Regions from separate parts of the Mesorhizobium sp. BR115XR7A genome, predicted to be linked through region 2. Evidence: riboswitches for the same ligand, from Rfam matches in the RefSeq annotation. Region 2 holds a riboswitch; each other region holds the start of a gene.
The links. A riboswitch is a leader RNA that binds a small molecule or an ion and turns the genes downstream of it on or off. The one in region 2 is predicted to bind thiamine pyrophosphate.
Positions count from the first base shown of each region.

Region 1: another riboswitch for thiamine pyrophosphate. It lies ahead of thiC (phosphomethylpyrimidine synthase ThiC); the one in region 2 lies ahead of LB557_RS07395 (YkoF family thiamine/hydroxymethylpyrimidine-binding protein).
Region 3: another riboswitch for thiamine pyrophosphate. It lies ahead of thiB (thiamine ABC transporter substrate binding subunit); the one in region 2 lies ahead of LB557_RS07395 (YkoF family thiamine/hydroxymethylpyrimidine-binding protein).

Region 1 is NZ_JAIUHW010000014.1:174,921-179,460, forward strand. Features, by position in the region: gene queC (7-cyano-7-deazaguanine synthase QueC) at 1-592, shown strand, start outside; gene queD (6-carboxytetrahydropterin synthase QueD) at 592-948, shown strand; gene queE (7-carboxy-7-deazaguanine synthase QueE) at 945-1,682, shown strand; TPP riboswitch at 1,963-2,079, shown strand; gene thiC (phosphomethylpyrimidine synthase ThiC) at 2,184-4,019, shown strand; gene thiO (glycine oxidase ThiO) at 4,016-4,540, shown strand, end outside.
Region 2 is NZ_JAIUHW010000003.1:112,157-116,696, reverse strand. Features, by position in the region: gene LB557_RS07405 (formyltransferase family protein) at 241-1,293, shown strand; gene LB557_RS07400 (hypothetical protein) at 1,352-1,660, opposite strand; TPP riboswitch at 1,936-2,049, shown strand; gene LB557_RS07395 (YkoF family thiamine/hydroxymethylpyrimidine-binding protein) at 2,040-2,648, shown strand; gene LB557_RS07390 (ABC transporter permease) at 2,611-3,474, shown strand; gene LB557_RS07385 (ABC transporter ATP-binding protein) at 3,471-4,211, shown strand; gene LB557_RS07380 (ABC transporter substrate-binding protein) at 4,231-4,540, shown strand, end outside.
Region 3 is NZ_JAIUHW010000005.1:333,147-337,686, reverse strand. Features, by position in the region: gene LB557_RS13410 (ABC-F family ATP-binding cassette domain-containing protein) at 1-1,298, opposite strand, end outside; gene LB557_RS13405 (thiamine diphosphokinase) at 1,300-1,959, opposite strand; TPP riboswitch at 2,046-2,160, shown strand; gene thiB (thiamine ABC transporter substrate binding subunit) at 2,204-3,202, shown strand; gene thiP (thiamine/thiamine pyrophosphate ABC transporter permease) at 3,271-4,540, shown strand, end outside.

The sequences.
Region 1 (4,540 bases), on a different contig from region 2:
GAGGCACAAAAAGGAACTCGGCTTTGCCGCTATCTGCGCCAAGCGGCTGGGTGTTCCGCACCAGATCGTCGATATCCGCGATGTTGGCCGGAACCTGAGCGGCTCGGCGCTGACTGATAATGTGGACGTGCCCGACGGGCACTATGCCGAAGACTCCATGAGGATCACGGTGGTGCCGAATAGGAACGCCATCATGCTGGCCATCGCCTTCGGGGTTGCCGCCGCGCAGAAGGCCGATGCGGTGGCCACTGCCGTCCACGGCGGAGATCATTTCATCTATCCCGATTGCCGGCCCGCTTTTATCGACGCCTTTCAGACGATGCAGAACCATGCGCTCGCAGGCTACGCCGATATCCGCCTGTACGCTCCGTATGTGAATATGTCGAAGGCCGACATCGTCAGCGAGGGGGCAAAGTACGCCACGCCGTTCGAGGCGACGTGGTCCTGCTACAAGGGCGGTGCACGTCATTGCGGTCGCTGCGGGACATGCGTCGAACGGCGCGAAGCATTCGATCTGGCCGGCATCACCGACCCGACAGATTATGGGGACGCAGACTTCTGGCTCCACGCTATCCAGACAAGGAGCGCGTAATGTTCCACATTACCAAAGAGTTCCACTTCTCGGCCTCGCATCAGCTCACCTCCTTGCCACCAGGTCATCAGTGCGCACGTCTGCACGGCCACAACTACATCGTCGTAGTGGAGCTTTCAGGTGGCGAACTGGACGAACACGGCTTTGTGCGCGACTACCAAGATCTGGCGGCGTTCAAGCACTACATCGATGGGACCTTCGACCATCGGCATCTTAACGACGTGCTTGGGCATGACCATGCCACAGCGGAATACCTGGCCAGGCACTTCTACGACTGGTGCAAGGTGCGGCTACCCGAAACCTCCGCCGTGCGGGTGAGCGAGACGCCGAAAACCTGGGCGGAATACCGACCATGACTTGCGCGTTGCATCCCGGAATCCGGGTGAGCGAGATTTTTGGGCCGACCATTCAGGGCGAAGGCGTGCTGATCGGCTTGCCGACGGTGTTCGTAAGAACCGGCGGGTGCGATTATCGCTGTTCCTGGTGCGACAGCCTGCATGCGGTGGACCGTCGCTTCCGCCATGATTGGGAGATGATGTCTCCCGACGCGGTTTGGCAAAAGGTCATTGCGCTTTCCGGCGGTCAGCCCGTGATGGTATCGCTGTCGGGCGGCAATCCGGCCATCCAGCCGCTTAGCCAGTTGATCGACCGCGGGCATGGTGAGGGCTACCGTTTTGCATTGGAAACCCAAGGCTCGGTGTCTAAGCAATGGTTCGCGGATCTCGACGTGCTGGTACTAAGCCCTAAGCCGCCCTCAAGCGAAATGACGACAGATTGGGCCGCGTTCGACGCCTGCTTAGAGGCGGCGCAGGATAAGCCGCAGATGGCGCTCAAGCTCGTTGTCTTCGACGATGATGACTATGCCTATGCCAAAGACGCCGCGGCGCGCTACCCGCAATTACCCGTCTATCTGCAGCCCGGCAATCACACGCCGCCGCGTCCCGGCGACGAAGACGCGTTCATCGACATGGCCGGTGTGATGAGGCGCATGGAATGGCTGGTTGAAAAGGTGACTCGTGACAGGTGGTTCGAGGCGCGTGTACTGCCGCAGCTTCATGTTCTGCTCTGGGGAAACAGACGGGGCGTCTAGCCGAAGGGGAAGGATTGCCGACGACGAGCAAGACAGACATCTATAGCAATCTCACCCAACTGGGCGGCAGCAGCGTCGTTCCGGAAAGCCCCGAAAATACCGTGCTGGAAAAGGCACCGAATCCGCATGAGGGCTCGCCTTATTGGGGGCGCTTCACCGCTGCTCTGGGGCGTCACTTGCTCTCGATACTAGCATGCTTTTCCGCTGGGTTTGTTTGGTCGTCGATCACCGCTGCGGGACGAATGCGCTTGACAAAATAGCGCCGGCCCATTCAATTCGACGCATTCACCAGGGGAGTCCCGGCAAGGGGCTGAGATACTGCTGGCTTTCGCGGCGCAGTGACCCGTTGAACCTGATCCAGTTCATACTGGCGTAGGGACGGTGCAAGCGCTTTGCGGGAGTTCACGCCCGAAGACCTGTTTTGAACAGGTCGACAAAAGCGTCTTTTCATCCTTCCGGCACAGAACTGGGTCTCCAATGCATGAGCAAAGGAGCCTCAAGATGAATGCCCTCACCCCAGCCGTGTCGACGGGACCGCTGCCCGCCTCACGGAAGATTCACAAGTCCGGCGTCCTCCATCCGCACATCAAGGTGCCGATGCGCGAAATCTCCGTCCATCCGACGGCCGGCGAACCGCCCGTCATCGTCTACGATCCGTCCGGCCCCTATACCGACCCGATTGTCGAAACCAGCATCGAAAATGGCCTTGCCCGGCTTCGTAACGAATGGATCACAGCGCGCGGCGATGTCGAGGCCTATGACGGCCGCCATGTCCGGCCGGAGGACAACGGATTTGCGACCGGCGAGCGCCTGACGCCGGAATTTCTCACTCGCAACCGGCCACTCAGGGCCAAGCAGGGCAAGGCGGTGACCCAGCTCGCCTATGCGCGCGCCGGCATCATCACGCCCGAGATGGAGTTCGTCGCCATCCGCGAAAACCTCGGCCGCGAGATGCTGCGTGGCAAGCTTGAGCGTGACGGCGAAGCCTTCGGCGCGGCGATCCCAGACTTCGTCACGCCGGAATTCGTGCGCGATGAGGTTGCGCGCGGGCGTGCGATCATTCCCGCCAACATCAATCATCCCGAAAGCGAGCCGATGATCATCGGCCGCAATTTCCTGGTGAAGATCAACGCCAATATAGGCAATTCCGCCGTCACCTCCTCGATGGCCGAAGAGGTCGAAAAGATGGTCTGGGCGATCCGCTGGGGCGCCGACACGGTGATGGACCTGTCGACCGGCCGCAACATCCACAACATCCGTGAATGGATCGTACGCAATGCGCCGGTGCCGATCGGCACGGTGCCGCTCTATCAGGCGCTCGAAAAGGTCAACGGCATTGCCGAGGACCTTACCTGGGAGGTCTACCGCGACACACTGATCGAGCAGGCCGAGCAGGGCGTCGACTATTTCACCATCCACGCCGGCATGCGGCTGCACTACATCCCGCTGACTGTCGACCGGGTCACGGGCATCGTCTCGCGCGGCGGTTCGATCATGGCCAAATGGTGCCTGCAGCATCACCGGGAAAGCTTTCTCTACGAGCACTTCGCGGAAATCTGCGACATCTGCCGCGCCTATGACGTGTCCTTCTCGCTTGGCGACGGTCTTCGTCCCGGCTCGATCGCCGACGCCAACGACGCGGCGCAATTCGCCGAGCTGGAAACGCTTGGCGAGCTGACGCAGATCGCCTGGGCCAAGGATTGCCAGGTGATGATCGAGGGGCCTGGCCACGTGCCGATGCACAAGATCAAGGAGAACATGGACAAGCAGCTCGCCGTTTGCGGCGAGGCGCCGTTCTACACGCTTGGACCGCTGACGACCGACATTGCGCCGGGCTATGACCACATCACCTCCGGCATTGGTGCTGCCATGATCGGGTGGTTCGGCACCGCCATGCTCTGCTACGTCACGCCGAAGGAACATCTCGGCCTTCCCGATCGCAACGACGTCAAGATTGGGGTGATCACCTACAAGATCGCCGCCCATGCCGCCGATCTGGCGAAGGGCCATCCGGCGGCGAAAGTCAGGGATGATGCCCTCTCCCGCGCGCGCTTCGAGTTCCGCTGGGAGGACCAGTTCAACCTGTCGCTCGATCCTGAAACCGCGCGGTCCTTCCACGACCAGACCTTGCCCAAGGAGGCGCACAAGGTGGCGCATTTCTGCTCGATGTGCGGGCCGAAATTCTGCTCGATGCGCATTTCCCACGACATCCGCGCCGAGGCACAGAAGGAAGGCATGGCGGCGATGGCGGCGAAATATCGCGCGGGTGGCGATCTCTATGTGCCGGCTGACAAGACCGGCGTAGCACTCATGACAGGGGCGCCGGAGCCGTCATGAGGGTGCTGGTCAAAGGGGCCGGCATCGCCGGCCTCACCGTCGCCTTCGAACTCGCCACGCGCGGCGCGGCGGTGACCGTTGCGGAGACAAGGCATGGCCTCGGCGGCAATGCGTCGTGGTTCGCCGGCGGCATGCTGGCGCCATGGTGCGAGCTCGAAAGCGCCGAGCAACCGGTGCTGGATCTCGGACGCGATGCCGCCGACTGGTGGGAGGCGGCAACGCCCGGGCAGGTGACGCGGGCCGGAACACTGGTCGTGGCCGCGCCGCGCGACGCGGGCGAACTCGACCGGTTCGCCAGCCGCACGTCGGGTCATCGGCGCGTCGATGAGGATGAAATCGCATTGCTGGAGCCCGACCTCGCCGGCCGCTTCCGCCGCGGACTGCTTTTCTCCGACGAAGCCCATCTCGACCCGCGCCAGGCGATGGCGTTACTTCATGACAGGCTGGCGGCGATGGGAGTCGAATTCCACTTCTGCGCCGATGCCCAGGCTGTTTCCGGGTTCGATCGCCAGATCGACTGC
Region 2 (4,540 bases):
GGTTGACAGTTCGCTGCATTGCTGGCCAACTGCGCAGGTTGATTGATCATCGGGGATGAGCATGAAGAAGATCTACGAAAAGCCGGTGTTGGTGAAGCGGGAAAGACTCTCAAGTGTTGCGGCGGGACCGCTTTCTTCCAAGGCAGCCTGACCGGCCAGGCCGGCTTTCGGGCCTGGCTGGCCGAGTGATCGAATTGCTGGCGCGGGCAGGCTACGTCTTGCCCCGCTGGGCTTGAGAAGATGATTTCTTCGGAACCTGCGGCCCGCGCCGGGCAACTCACTGCAATTTTCATCCTGGATGTTTCTGCTTATACCGGGCCGCTGCTTTCCGGATGGATCGAGGCGGGAAACCGTGTTGGTGCGATCATCGTGCCTGGTTTTCAACGCCCATCCAGAGGCTTCAGCATTGGCAATTTTCGGCGCAGGCTGAGGCGCCGGCGTTTGCTCAGGCGCTATCTCGGCAACACGCCGGTAAAGCTGATCGAATTCCGCCGGCCTTACGACTGGAACGAGCTTGCCCGGCAATTGCCTGACATCGCCGCGGATGTGCTGATCTGCTTCGCTTTCCCGACCTTGATCCCACAGCAGCTGCTCGACCTCTTTCCCAAGGGCGGGCTTAATTTTCATCCGGCGCTGCTGCCCAATTACCGGGGGCCACATCCTCTCCATCGTCTTGTCGCGGATGGCCAGCATGCCGTCCATGGCGGCGTGACACTGCATAAGATGTCGGCCAATTTCGACGACGGCGACATCCTCGGACAAGTGCCGTTCACCGAAGCAGACTGGAGGTCGCGGCGGGATATGGTGGACAGCGTGGCGAGCGCTATGCGCCGGTTGGTGCGTGAGGTGGCGCCAGCCTATTGCAAGAATCTGGTGTCGGGGATGCGGCAGCCAGCCGGTGATTTCGTCTGGGCTCGACTTGAGCGGGACCACATGGCGATTTTGCCCGACATGTCGATCGGGCACGTTGCCCGGATGTGGCACGTATTGGGCGCTAAACCCGGTATCTATCTGGATGTCGCCGGCCGCCAGGTCAGGCTGGCCTTCCAGGTCAGGCGACTGGGTCCGCCAACCGGAAAGGGTCCGGTAAGGCGATGGGGGACGGTGGAGTTCGATCTTGCCAACGGCCGGGTTCGGCACCTCACCTACGGGCGCCTGCTCAAACGGCTGATGAAAATATACGCCTCGTTCCCACGCCCCCGGGCCGGCAGACCGTACGCTGAATTAAGGGTCTTTGGCCGGGTGGGCAGTGAAGCGGCACCACAGCCGCCAGCGAGTAGTCGCGGACACTGAATCCCAATAGTGGGAACCGTGGAAACTGCGTCCGCGGTTCCCATATCGCGATGGCAAACTACTTTCCGCAGTTGTTGTCATTCACGGTCGGCGCGGTGGCGTTGCCGTTGGCGTCCGTCTGTGCACCCTGCGGGTTGGTCGGGCAATTCTTGTCCGCATTGGAATTCATGTCGCCCGGCGTGGTGGTCGTGCTGTTGGTCGCGCCCGGATCGATCGTACTGGGCGAAGCCGGGGTGCTTGGGTCCACAGTGACGGACTTGCCGCTGCCGCCGGACCCATCCGCGCCCGCCGCGCTATTGCTTTGCGCCATGGCGGATGTTGCAACGGCAATGGTGAAGGCCGAAGCCGCGAGGATTTTCATGAACATGATTTGTCTCCATTTTCTGTGAACTCGTCGCCGGGAACGGTGCACGGTTTCGCGGAAATCATGAACCGCTCTATCTCTTGTTTTGACACAATCCCGAACGGAAAATTGATCCTGGAATCGCGTCCAGCGACTGGTGGGACAACCCCTCGGAATGGCGAAGGTTCCAGACAAATTTCCGCGCCGGCGATGCCCAATTGTCCTGGAGCTCGGGCAATGCTTTGGCGCGGCTTGCCAAAAAAACAGCTTTCCCAACCGTCCGAATGATGCTTTAACGCGCCTATCCACAGGGGTGCTCCGTACGGTCGGGGCTGAGACGGGGGCGGCAAGCCCACAGACCCTAGAAGCTGATCTGGGTAATACCAGCGGAGCGAGGCGGGCGATGTTTTCAGGCGCACAGGTTTCCCTATATCCAATGGCCGACGATTTCGTCGGCATCATTCTGGGCGCGCTCGGCGCGCTCGATCCGTACCGCGATAAGCTCAGGATCGAGACCGACGACATTTCGACCTTGCTGGTCGGGCCCCCCGAGGTGTTATTCCCTGCGCTGCGCGACCTTTTCGTGGCCGCGTCTGGCAGCGGCAGGCATTGCGTGCTGTCAGCCACCATTTCGCGTGGCTGCCCAGGCGAGCCGGATGACCCGATCTGCCGCTCCGACACGTTCGGCGGACCTGCCGGGCCACTCGGCCCGCGCAAGCAAGCCGCCATCACCGCAGTGCGCGGCGCGCCGGCCACTGGCCAGCCGGCGGCGGCGCAGTTCTCGCTCTATGTGATGGGCACTGACGACCACATGGACGAAATCTATGGCTGCATAGATTTCCTGAAGCAGTCCGGCGTCTACGATCGCTCCAAGAATTTCTGCACCAAGCTGCGCGGCGATGCCGGCGCGATCTTCTCGGCCCTCGATGAAGCCTTCTGCCGCTTCGGGCCCGGCGCCGGCCATGTAACCCTCGATGTCACGGTCTCGGCCAACAGTCCCACCGCCGTCTGAACCGCTCGTGGTCTCATCGTCATTCAACCCGCGTAACGTCGCGGGCTTCTTCGCAAAAACAGCGCCGGCCGTGATATCGATCGGTTTGGTGCTCGTGGCCTGGGAACTGTACGCAAACATTTCCGGCATCAAGCCGACGGTTCTGCCGGCGCCCTCGCGCGTCTTCGAACAGGCGATGCTCAATCGGGAAGCCTTGGTCGACAACGCCATTCCCACGGTCCGCGCCACGCTGATCGGTTTTGCCTGTTCGCTCAGTGCCGCCTTCGCCCTGTCGATGCTGGTCGACTTCTTCCAGCCTTTGCGGCGAGCGCTGTTTCCCATCTTCATAGTCAGCCAGACTTTGCCGCTGGTCGCCATCGCGCCATTGGTGGTGCTGTGGTTCGGCTTCGGGCTGACGCCCAAGATCATGCTGGTGGCGCTGGTCACCTTCTTCCCGATGCTGGTCGCGCTGGTGCAGGGCTACGAGGCTACCGAGGTGGAGATCGGTCAGATGCTGCGTGCCATGGGAGCAGGGCGTTGGCGTGTCTTCATGCTGGCACGATTGCCTTCGGCGCTGCCTTATTTCTTCGCTGGCCTCAGGATATCCATCACCTATGCCGTGGTCGGCGCCATTTTCGCCGAATATGCGGGCGCGGCCAAAGGGCTGGGCATCTACATGCTCAACGCCAAGAACAATTTCCGTCCCGACCTGGTGCTCGCCGCCGTCTGCGTCAGCGCAGCGCTCACCCTTGTCCTGTTCGGGCTGACGATGCTGCTGCAGCGTCTTGCCATGCCCTGGGAACGAGCCGCTGGCAGGCAAGGCGCCGGAAAAGGTCCAGAAGCATGAGCCGGCTCGAATTGCGGCATGTTCGCAAGGCGTTTGGCGGGCTCGATGTGCTCGCCGACATTTCGCTTCGTGTCGATGCCGGCGAATTCGTCTCGATCCTTGGACCTTCGGGAGCCGGCAAGTCGACGCTGTTCCAGCTTCTGACCGGCGCCGAGCATGGCGAGGGTGAGATGTTCTTCGACGGCGTGCCGCTCGACGATCACGGCAGGCATTTCGCCTTCATGCCGCAGCGCGACGCGCTGATGCCGTGGCGGCGCATCCTCGACAACACCACGCTCGGACTCGAGGTGCAAGGCGTCAGCCGCAAGGCGGCACGGAAGCGTGTGGCTCCGCTGATTGCCGAGTTCGGCCTTGCCGGCTTCGAGTGGCACTTTCCAGCGCAGCTCTCGGGCGGCATGCGCCAGCGCACGGCGCTTTTACGCACCGTGGTGCAGGAACGCGATATGTTGCTGCTCGACGAGCCGTTCGGCGCGCTCGACGCACTGACCCGCGCGGCCATGCAGCGCTGGCTCGAACAGATGTGGCGACACCACCACTGGACGGCGTTGCTGATCACTCATGACGTGCGCGAAGCCCTGTTCCTGTCCGACCGCATCTATGTGCTGTCCGCGCGGCCTGCCCGGGTCGTGCGCGAGATCAAGGTGCCGCTGCCGCGCCCGCGCGATCCCGCCAGCGCGGCCACGCGGCAGGCGGGGCCACTCGAGGCCGAGATTCTCGACATTTTGCTCAACCCCTAGCCATCCGAAGGACATGACCATGACTGACTTGACGCGCAGGCAAGCCCTGCTGCTCACCCTTGCCGGCAGCGTACCGCTGATCACCGGATCGAGCCGCTCCTTCGCGGCAACGCGGACGGTCACGGTCGCCCTCGACTGGACGGTCAACACCAACCACATTGGGCTGTTCGTCGCCCGCGATAAGGGATTTTATCGCGAAGCCGGCCTCGAGGTCGACATCCTGCCCTACAGCGATACCGGTGCCGGCACGCTTGTCGCCAACCATGTCGCCGATTTCGGGATCAACGGCACCATCAGCCTGTTCACCCAGAAGACCGCGGGGGCCGATC
Region 3 (4,540 bases), on a different contig from region 2:
TTGGTCGGCTCATCGAGAACCAGGAGGTTTGCTGGCCGTGCCAGCACGCGCGCCAGGATCAGCCGCGCCCGTTCGCCGCCGGACAGCTCGCGCACCGGCGTGCGGGCCTGTTCCGGCTTGAACAGGAAATCCTTCATATAGGACACGACATGGCGCTGCTCGCCATTGATGACGAGGTTCTCGCCGCGCCCGTCGGTCAGATATTGCGCCAGCGTCTCTTGCGGGTCGACCGCCTCGCGCTTCTGGTCGAGCGTGGCGATCTCCAGATTGGTGCCAAGCCGTATCGAACCCGCGTCCGGCGCCAATTCGCCGGTCAGCATCTTCAGAAGTGTCGTCTTGCCGGCGCCGTTCGGCCCGACAAGGCCGACGCGGTCGCCGCGCTGGATGCGGGTCGAGAACCCCTTGACGACGGTGAGGTCGCCAAAGCTCTTCTCGATGTTCTTGGCCTCGATCACCAGCTTGCCGGATTCGGCGGCGTCGCTTGCCACCATTATCGCGGTGCCTTCGGCGCCGCGATGGCCGCGAAAACGCTGGCGCATGGTCTGCAACTCGCCTAGGCGCCGCATGTTGCGCTTGCGCCGCGCCGTCACCCCGTAGCGCAGCCAGTGCTCCTCGCGCACGATCTGGCGGCCGAGCTTGTGCTGTTCGCGCTCTTCCTCTTCCAGCACCAGGTCGCGCCATTCCTCGAAATGGCCAAAGCCCTTGTCCAGCCTGCGCGTCTGGCCGCGATCGAGCCAGACTGTGGCGCGCGACACGCGCTCGAGGAAGCGGCGGTCATGCGAGATGACGATGAGCGCCGAGGAGGTCCGGACGAGCTCTTCTTCCAGCCATTCGATGACAGATAAATCAAGATGGTTAGTCGGCTCATCAAGAAGCAGGATGTCGGGCTCCGGCGCCATGACGCGGGCAAGCGCGGCGCGCCTGGCCTCTCCGCCGGACAGGTCGCCAGGCCGTTCTTCGCCCGACAGGCCGAGATGCTCCATCAGATAGCTGGCGCGGTAGGGATCGTCGGCGGGCCCGAGCCCGGCCTCCACATAGGCGCGCACGGTTGCAAAGCCGTCCATGTCGGGCATTTGCGGCAGATAACGCACCGTCGCCGAAGGCTGGCGGAACACCTCGCCGTCCTGTGGTTCGATCAGGCCGGCGGCGATCTTGAGCAGCGTCGACTTGCCGGACCCGTTGCGGCCGACCAGCGCGATCTTGTCGCCGGCCGAAGCGGTCAAGGCGGCGCCGTCGAGCAGCGGCGCGCCGCCGAAGGTCAGTCTTATCCCGTCGAGATTGAGAAGAGGCGGGGCCATGTCAGCTTTCGGGCAATGGATAGGGATGGGCGAGCAGCAGCGCGCGGCCATGGCCGAGCGCGATGTCGAGGCGGCCCCCGGTCTTGCCGAACTTGACCTCGTTGGAAATGGTCAGCGACGAACCGAACGCCACCTCGACCTTGTCGAGCGGCCATTTGGCGCCGGTGACGGTCAGGCCGGAGAGTTCGGAGAAGCCGAGAATCGAGAACAGCGTGCCGTCGGCATAATCGAAGCCGGCCCTGCCGGGCAGCAAGGGAACACCTTCCTGGGCGCCGCTGGTCAGAAACACATCCATTCCGGCTTCGGCCAGCCGCAGGCCAAGCGCCAGATGCAGGAAGGCGTGGTCGGCGCGCTTGCCGCCGAAGGCGCCCGCCAGCACAAGGCGGGTCGCCCCGCGCTCCAGTGCGGCCGCGATCGCCAGTTCTCCGTCGGTCTTGTCCTTTTCCGCCGGGAAGGTTTGCCGCGGCACGGCGGCGAGGTCGGCGGGCAGATCAGCCGGGACCGAGTCGAAATCACCCACCCACAGTTCCGGCACGAGGCCCAGCATCTGCGCATGGCCGATGCCGGCGTCGGCAGCGATGACGCGCGAGCCTTCGACCTGGCGGTCGAGCCGAGGCGTGCGGATGAGGTCGCCGCCAAGCAGGATGGTGAATGTGCTCATATCCCGTCGCCTTACCAGCCCGGCACGGGAAACGGAAGGCGGCAAAGTCCCACTTGCGCGGGTCATCGGCCCGGCCTATGTGTCGAAACGCTCTAACGGGGTGCCGGACGCGAATTTCGCGGGCCGGCTGAGAGGCAGTCTCGCCAACCCGCTGAACCTGATCCGGTTTGTACCGGCGGAGGGATTAGACGTTTCGGACACTCCGACGCCTCAATTCCTTTCAACGCAAACGAAGGAGGCGCCGATGCGCACGTTTTTATATTCTCTGGTCGCCGCCACGGCAGTAACCCTGTCCGGGCCGGCCTTGGCCAAGGACAAGCTGACCGTCTACACCTATGAGAGCTTCACCGCCGACTGGGGTCCAGGTCCCGTGGTGAAGAAGGAATTCGAGGCAGAATGCGGCTGCGATCTCGAGTTCGTCTCGGTCGCCGATGGCGTGGCGCTGCTCAACCGCGTCAAGCTGGAAGGCGCTTCGACCAAGGCCGACATCGTGCTCGGCCTCGACACCAATCTCACCGCCGATGCCAAGGCCTCGGGCCTGTTCGCGCCACATGGCGCAATAACGGACGTCAACGTGCCGGGCGGCTGGACCGACAACACTTTTGTCCCGTTCGATTACGGCTACTTCGCCGTCGTCTACGACACTGAAAAGCTGAAGAGCCCACCCAAGAGCTTGAAGGATTTGGTGGAGGGTAGCGCCGACGACAAGATCGTCATCCAGGACCCGCGCACATCGACGCCCGGTCTCGGCCTGCTGTTGTGGGTGAAGTCGGTCTACGGCGACAAGGCGCCGGAGGCCTGGGCCAAGCTCAAGACCAAGGTGCTGACCGTGACGCCGGGCTGGAGCGAGGCCTATGGCCTGTTCACCAAGGGCGAGGCGCCGATGGTGCTGTCCTACACCACCTCGCCGGCCTACCACATGGTCGCCGAGAACACCGAGCGCTATCAGGCGGCGTCGTTCGAGGAAGGCGAATATCTGCAGATCGAGGTCGCGGGCATCACCACGACCGGCGCCAAGAATCCGCTGGCGGAAAAGTTCATGGCCTTCATGACTGGGCCGAAATTCCAGGACGCCATCCCCGAGACCAACTGGATGTTCCCGGCCGGGAAGACCGACAAGCCGCTCAACCCCGCCTTCGACAAGCTGGTCAAGCCGACCAAGACCTTGCTGTTCAGCCCGGAGGAGGTCGCGGCCAACCGCAAAGCCTGGGTCGATGAATGGCTGGCGGTGATGAGCAAGTAGGTTTTGTGGGCTAATCTCGTGAGATGAACGCTCTCCGGCGATGCTCCCTAAGCTTCACCCAATCGTTGATGTGCGGTGTGCAAACCCGCTCTGATCCCCGCATCACAGCCGGCGTGATAGGGCTCGCCGCCATCGCCATTTTGATCGGCGGAGCGTTTGCGGGGCTGCTTGTCGAAGGTGCTCGCGATTTTTCCGGCGCTTGGGCTGCGTTCGATCTCTACCTGTTCCGGGTCGTGCGCTTCACGCTCTGGCAGGCGGCCCTGTCGACGCTGCTCTCGGTCGGGCCGGCCCTGCTCGTGGCGCGGGCGCTGTCGCGGCATCCACGGTTTTTCGGCCGTGCCTTCATCCTGCAGCTCTTCGCCGTGCCGCTGGCGCTGCCGGGCATCGTCGCGGCGCTCGGTATCCTGGCGCTCTATGGCCGCGCCGGCTATTTCTCCGGCTTTCTCAGCGCCGTCGGCGGCCAGGGTTGGCCGGGCATCTATGGCCTGTCCGGCATTCTCGTCGCCCATGTCTTCTTCAACCTGCCGCTGGCCACACGTCTGCTCCTCGAGGCGCTGCGGACCATTCCCTCCGACCAGTGGCGGCTGGCGAGCCAGCTCGGCATGGGGGCGCGGCCGGCATTCCGGCTGATCGAGTGGCCGACGCTGCGTGCCGCGCTGCCCGGGGTCGCCGGACTTGTCTTCATGCTGTGCGTCACATCCTTCACCATCGTGCTGACGCTCGGCGGCGGGCCGGCCGCGACGACGCTCGAAGTCGGCATCTATCAGGCATTGCGCTTCGATTTCGATCCCGCGAGGGCTGTCGCTCTGACGCTGCTGCAGATCGCCTTGACCTTCATCGTGGTGCTGGCGTTGACCCGACTCGGAGCCGACGTCGTCGGCGACGTCAACCTGCCGGTCGCGCCGCGCCGCTACCTCTCCGTCAACAGGACCGAAGCCTGGCTGAACGCGACGCTCATCGTGTTGGCCTTGCTGTTCGTTGCGGGGCCGATGGCGGCGACCGTGGCGGCCGGCCTTGGCGCCGACCTCGGCCGGCTTGCAGGCGAGGCCACTGTCCGTCAGGCGACGCTGACCAGTGCCGTGCTCGCTTTCCTTTCGGCATTGCTTTCGGTGATGCTTTCGCTGGCATTGACCATGGCGCGCAGGGCGCTGGCGTCGAACCGCCGCTTCGGGGCAAGGACACTGCTCGAACATGCCACCGATACCGGCGCCGGGTTTGTCCTGGTCGTGCCGCCGATCGTCGTCGGCGCCGGCTGGTTCCTGTTGCTGCGCCATGTCGGCGATGTGTTAGCCATCGCCCCGCTCATGGTCGTCACCGTCAACGCTGTCATGGCGATGC